2 regions of the Bradyrhizobium sp. USDA 4506 genome follow, and region 1 is predicted to be linked to the other one. Evidence: riboswitches for the same ligand, from Rfam matches in the RefSeq annotation. Region 1 holds a riboswitch; the other holds the start of a gene.
What was found. A riboswitch is a leader RNA that binds a small molecule or an ion and turns the genes downstream of it on or off. The one in region 1 is predicted to bind S-adenosylmethionine.
Positions count from the first base shown of each region.

Region 1 (3,201 bases):
TGCTGCATGCTCATGACCGGCCGCCGTCCTTCAGGCCGCGCGCCTTGCCTGCGGCCAGCAGGAAGGCACGGGAGATCTCGAGGAATTCCGGCACATCGAGCAGGAAGGCGTCGTGGCCCTTGTCGGTCTCGATCTCGGCGAACGACACCCGTGCGCTCGACGCGTTCAGCGCATGCACCAGCGCGCGCGATTCCGAGGTCGGAAACAGCCAGTCGCTGGTGAAGGACACCACGCAGAACCGGGTCTGGATGCCAGCGAACGCCTTCGCCAGCACACCGTTGTGGTCGGCGGCGATGTCGAAATAGTCCATCGCGCGGGTCAAATAGAGATAGGAGTTGGCGTCGAAGCGCTCGACAAAGGACGAGCCCTGATAGCGCAGGTAGCTCTCGACCTGGAAGTCCGCATCGAACGAGAAGGTCGGCAGCTCGCGGTCCTGCATCCGCCGTCCGAACTTGCGGTGCAGCGCGGCGTCCGAGAGATAGGTGATGTGCGCGGCCATCCGCGCCACCGCCAATCCACGGTGCGGATGGGTGTCCTCGTCGACATAGCGGCCGCCGCGCCAGTCCGGATCAGCCATCACGGCCTGGCGGCCGAGCTCGTGGAACGCGATGTTCTGCGCCGAGTGGCGCGTCGAGCAGGCGATCGCGAGCGTCGAGAATACGCGCTCCGGATAGGCCGCGGTCCATTGCAGCACCTGCATGCCGCCCATCGAACCGCCGACCACGCAGAACAGCGTATTGATGCCGAGGCGATCGATCAGCATCGCCTGCGCGCGCACCATGTCGGGGATGGTGATGATCGGGAAATCGAGTCCCCACACCTTGCCGGTCGCGGGGTTCAACGACGCGGGGCCGGTCGAGCCCATGCAGCCGCCGATCACATTGGAGCAAATGATGAAGTATTTTTCGGGATCGATCGGCCGACCGGCGCCGACCATGGTCTCCCACCAGCCGGGCTTGCCGGTGACGGGATGGATGTTGTTGACATGCTGATCGCCGGTCAGCGCGTGGCAGACCAGGATCGCGTTGGAGCGGTCGGCATTGAGCTCGCCATAGGTCTGGTAGGCGATCTGGAATGGTGCGAGATCGACGCCGCAATCGAGCTTGAGCGGCTGGTCCATCCCGAACTTCGCCACCAATGACGACGGATGGTCGGCCTCATGGGCGCGATCATCGCTCGGGGTTTGTGGGCTCGGTATCGGACGCACGTTGCTCATCTAGGCGACCCTGCCTCCGCGCGGGAGGGCTCGACGGACCTCAGGCCAATAAAAAACCCGGCCTGAACAAAGGTTCGGCCGGGAGCTGATAAGGTCCCCGGCCTGTTTAGCGAGTTGTTTAACGTGGCTGCAAGCCGGCCGGCTCAAATGACCACGGGACGCAGGGAACGTAGTCCCCACGCCCCCCGCCGTCAAGACAGCCCTGCCCACGGCCAATTGGTTAACCGAATGCGCAAGGCACGCCTGCGACGTTTCTCTTTGCTTTCGCTGCCCGTCTTTCCTAATCAGGGACCCTGTCCGACGCGGCACCGGGCCGCCCCGACGACAAGGTTTGAGAGCATGTCCAACCCACCCCCGTCGCCGCCCTCGCTGCAGGATCTGCGCAAGGAGATCGATGCGATCGACGAGCAGGTTCACCGCCTGTTGATGGCGCGCGGCGACATCATCGACCGCCTGATCCAGGTCAAGAAGACCCAGGAGGTCGGCTCGGCATTCCGCCCGGCGCGCGAGGCCAGCATGATGCGCGAGCTGGTGCGGCGTCATCGCGGCATCCTGCCGCTCGACACCATCGAGAGCATCTGGCGCGTCATCATCTCGACCTTCACCTATGTGCAGGCGCCATTCGCGGTGCATGCCGATGTTTCCGTCGGCGAATCGGCCATGCGCGACTCGGCGCGGTTTCACTTCGGCTTCGTGGTGCCCTACGTGTCGCATTTCAGCGCGCAGGCCGCGGTCGAGGCGGTGGCGAAATCGAAGGGCGACCTCGCGCTGGTCTCCGCGATCGCGAGCCGCACGCCGTGGTGGAATGCGCTCGAGGCCGATGGCGCGCCGAAGATCATCGCGCGGCTGCCGTTCCTCGAACGCGCCGACCATCCCGCCGCGCTGCCGGTGTTCGTGATCTCGCGGGTCGCCGACGACGCCATGGTCACCGAAGTGCAGACCTGGAGCGTGCGCGTCTCCGGCTGGAACGCCGATGTCGCCCGGGCGCTTGCGCCGCTCGCCGAGATCGTCGCGGTCCCCGACACCGCTTTCGACGGCGCGGCGCTCCTGATCTCGGTCACCGGCCACGATTTCGAGGCCATCAAGCTCGCCCTGATCAAGGCCGGCGCCTCGGTTCGCTCGTCGGCCCTCGTCGGCAGCCACGCAACGCGCTATACGGTGCCCTCTAACGGATCGGCCAGGACCTGAAGCAAGAGCCAGCCGCCCGTCCAGACTTTTGTTTTGACGCGTTTTCTTCACGCGAACCGGTATCCACTTCGCTCGAAAACGCTCTGTTCGGAGTTGATGATGTCCCGCCCCGTGCCGAACCCCGGCATCCTCGATATTGCGCCCTACACGCCCGGCAAGAGCCCGGTGCCGGAACCGGGCCGCAAGGTGTTCAAGCTGTCCGCCAACGAGACGCCGTTCGGGCCATCTCCGAAGGCGATCGCGGCCTACAAGGCCGCGGCTGACCATCTCGAGGACTATCCGGAGGGCACCTCGCGCGTGCTGCGCGAGGCGATCGGCCGCGCCTACGGGCTTGATCCCGACCGCATCATCTGCGGCGCCGGCTCCGACGAAATCCTCAACCTGCTGGCGCACACCTATCTCGCCCCCGGCGACGAGGCGATCTCGACCACCCACGGCTTCCTGGTCTACCCGATCGCCACCATGGCGAACGGCGCCAGGAACGTGATCGCGGCCGAGACCAACTTTACCGCCGACGTCGACGCCATTCTCAAGGTGGTGACGCCGAAGACCAAGCTGGTGTGGCTCGCCAACCCGAACAATCCGACCGGCACCTATATCCCGTTCGACGAGGTCAAGCGGCTGCGCGCCGCGCTGCCCTCGCATGTGCTGCTGGTGCTCGATGCCGCCTATGCCGACTATGTCTCGCGCAACGACTACGAGCTCGGCATCGAGCTGGTCGCGACCACAGACAACACGGTGGTGACGCACACCTTCTCGAAGATCCACGGCCTTGCGGCGCTGCGGATCGGCTGGAT
Region 1 is NZ_JBSSBM010000002.1:5,961,126-5,964,326, forward strand. It holds gene metW (methionine biosynthesis protein MetW) at 1-14, opposite strand, end outside; gene metX (homoserine O-acetyltransferase MetX) at 11-1,216, opposite strand; SAM riboswitch at 1,302-1,381, opposite strand; gene ACVIHF_RS30345 (chorismate mutase) at 1,556-2,404, shown strand; gene hisC (histidinol-phosphate transaminase) at 2,504-3,201, shown strand, end outside.

Region 2 (3,201 bases), 1.8 Mb from region 1:
ACCCCGTTCGATCTCACCGGCCAGGTCGCGGTCATCACCGGCTCGAGCCGCGGCATCGGCCGCGCATCGGCGGAGCTTTTGGCAAAACTCGGCGCCAAGGTCGTGATCTCCTCGCGCAAGGCGGATGCTTGCCAGGAAGTCGCCGACGGCATCAAGAAGGCGGGCGGCGATGCGCTCGTCATCCCCTGCAACATCGCGCGCCGCAACGAGGTCGAGGCGCTGGTCTCGGGGACGATCAAGCATTACGGCAAGATCGACATCCTGGTCTGCAACGCCGCGGTGAATCCCTATTACGGCCCGCTGCTCGACATCACCGACGAGGCGTTCGACAAGATCATGGGCTCGAACGTCAAGAGCAATATCTGGCTGTCCGCGCTGGCGATCCCGCAGATGGCCGAGCGCGGCAAGGGTTCGGTCGTGATCATCTCCTCGATCGGCGGCCTGCGCGGCTCGACCGTGATCGGCGCCTACGGCATCTCCAAGGCGGCCGACTTCGCACTGTGCCGCAGCCTCGCCGGCGAGTGGGGCCCGAAGGGCGTGCGCGTCAATTGCGTGGCGCCGGGCCTGGTGAAGACCGATTTCGCCCGCGCGCTGTGGGAGGACCCGGACAATCTGAAGCGCCGCACCGCATCGACGCCGCTCCGCCGCATCGGCGAGCCCGACGAGATCGCAGGCGCTGTGGCCTATCTCGCTTCCGACGCGTCGACCTTCATGACCGGCCAGACCATCGTGGTCGACGGCGGCGTCACGACGGCTGCGACTTAATCTTCAAGAGAAGCCGTCGTGGCCGGGCAAGCCCGGCCACGACGCGTTGCTTCAGACTTGCTCCAGCGCCCGCTCGAAATCCTCGATCAGATCGTCGGGATGCTCGAGCCCGGCCGAGAAGCGAACGAAACCTTCGCTGATGCCGAGCTCGGCGCGGGCCTCCGGCGCCAGGCGCTGATGCGTCGTGGTCGCGGGATGCGTGACCAGGCTCTTGGCATCGCCGAGATTGTTGGAGATGCGCGAGATCTTCAGCGCGTTGAGGCAGCGGAAGGCACCGGCCTTGCCGTCCTTCACCTCGAAGCCGACCAGCGTCGAGCCGGCGCCCATCTGCTTCTTCACCGTCTCGGCCTGCGGATGATCGGGGCGGCCCGGATAAACCAGCCGCGTGATCTTCGGATGCCTGGCCAGCGCCTCGGCGATCTTCGCCGCGTTCTCGGTCTGGGCGCGGACGCGGACGCCGAGCGTCTCCAGCCCCTTCAGCAGCACCCAGGCGTTGAACGGCGACAGCGACGGCCCGGTCTGGCGCATGAAATTGTGGATGTGCTCGGCGATGAAGGCCTCCGACGACAGGATGACGCCGCCGAGGCAGCGGCCCTGGCCGTCGATATGCTTGGTTGCGGAATAGACCACGACGTCGGCGCCGAGCGACAGCGGGCTCTGCCAGATCGGCGTCGCAAACACGTTGTCGACGATCAGCCGGGCGCCGCCGCTATGCGCGATCTCTGCGATCGCGCCGATGTCGAGCACGTCGAGCGTCGGATTGGTCGGGCTCTCCAGGAAGAAGGTCTTGGTGTTCGGCCGCAACGCGCGCTGCCACTGGTCGAGGTCGAGGCCGTCGACCAGCGTCGTCTCGATGCCGTAGCGCGGCAACAGGTCCTGCACCACGTAGAGGCAGGAGCCGAACAGGGCCTTCGAGGCCACCACATGATCGCCGGCCTTCAGCGGGGCGAGGATCGCGGTGGTCACCGCGGCCATGCCGGTCGCGGTCGAGCGCGCGGCTTCCGCGCCCTCGAGCTCGATCATGCGGCGCTCGAACATCGCAATGGTCGGGTTGGAATAGCGCGAATAGATGAAGCCGGGGTCCTGGCCCTTGAAGCGCGCCTCGCATTGCTCGGCGGTGTCGTAGACGTAGCCCTGGGTGAGAAACAGCCCTTCCGACGTCTCCCCGAATTGCGAGCGCAGCGTGCCGCCATGGACAAGGCGGGTTTCGGGACGAAAGCGGGCCGTGGTTTCAGATTCAGACATGTGACCTCCGAGGTGGCCATTTCCCCTGGAGAATGGCCACAAAAAAACCGGCCTGGAGCAACCTCCACAAGCCGGGATCACACTGTCCCCGGCCTGTTTAGCGACTTATTTAACGTGGCTGCAAGCCGGCCGGCTCAAATCACCACGGGATAAGTGCAGCTGATATTCCCTCGCGCCCTTTCCGTCAAGACGGTCATCGGATAACCCGTAAAAGCCCATATTTTGGGGCTTGATGGCCGCCTGGAGTATGATTTTTGGGCCATCTCGAGGGATCGCCGAGGGACCGCATCGTGTCGTTCACGCTGGAAGATGAATCCAACGGAATCCTGCCCGACCGCATGATCGCGGAGATGGCGGAGGCCGGCCTCATTCTGCCCGCCTATGACTTCGTCGAGAGCCAGATCCAGCCGGCCAGCCTCGATCTGCGCCTTGGCGACATCGCCTACCGGGTCCGCGCCAGCTTCCTGCCGGGACCCGATGCCACTGTCGCCGAGCGGATCGACGAGCTGAAGCTGCACGAGATCGATCTGTCCGACGGCGCGGTGCTGGAGACCAACTGCGTCTACATCGTGCCGCTGCTGGAGAGCCTGGCGCTGCCGCCGGAGATCGTGGCCGCGGCCAACCCGAAGAGCTCGACCGGACGGCTCGACGTCTTCACCCGCGTGATCGCCGACGGTACCCGCCGCTTCGACATGATCGGCGCCGGCTATCACGGCCCGCTCTACGCCGAGATCAGCCCGAAGACGTTTCCCGTGCTGCTGCGCGAGGGTTCGCGGCTCAGCCAGGTCCGCTTCCGGATCGGCGAGGCGACGCTGACCGCCGACGAGCTCGATGCGCTGCATGCCGCCGAGCGGCTGGTCGATATCGACGATGCCGATCTCTCCGATGGCGTTGCGCTTTCCGTCGATCTTTCCGGCGAGAGCTCGGGCGGCTTCGTCGGCTATCGCGCCAAGCGCCATACCGGCGTGGTCGATGTCGATCGCCGCGGCGGCTATGCCGTCGACGACTTCTGGGAGCCGATCAAGGCCCGGCCCGACGGCAGTCTCATTCTCGATCCCGGCGAGTTCTACATCCTGGCGTCGAAAGAGGCGGTGCAGGTGCCGCCGGACTACGCCGCGGAGATGGTGCCGTTCGATCCGCTGGTCGGCGAATTCCGCGTCCATTATGCCGGCTTCTTCGATCCTGGTTTCG
Region 2 is NZ_JBSSBM010000002.1:7,719,014-7,722,214, forward strand. It holds gene ACVIHF_RS38390 (SDR family NAD(P)-dependent oxidoreductase) at 1-765, shown strand, start outside; gene ACVIHF_RS38395 (O-succinylhomoserine sulfhydrylase) at 817-2,010, opposite strand; SAM riboswitch at 2,087-2,166, opposite strand; gene ACVIHF_RS38400 (2'-deoxycytidine 5'-triphosphate deaminase) at 2,301-3,201, shown strand, end outside.
Region 2: it holds a riboswitch for S-adenosylmethionine, as region 1 does, so the genes downstream of both, ACVIHF_RS38395 (O-succinylhomoserine sulfhydrylase) here and metX (homoserine O-acetyltransferase MetX) in region 1, are expected to answer to the same signal.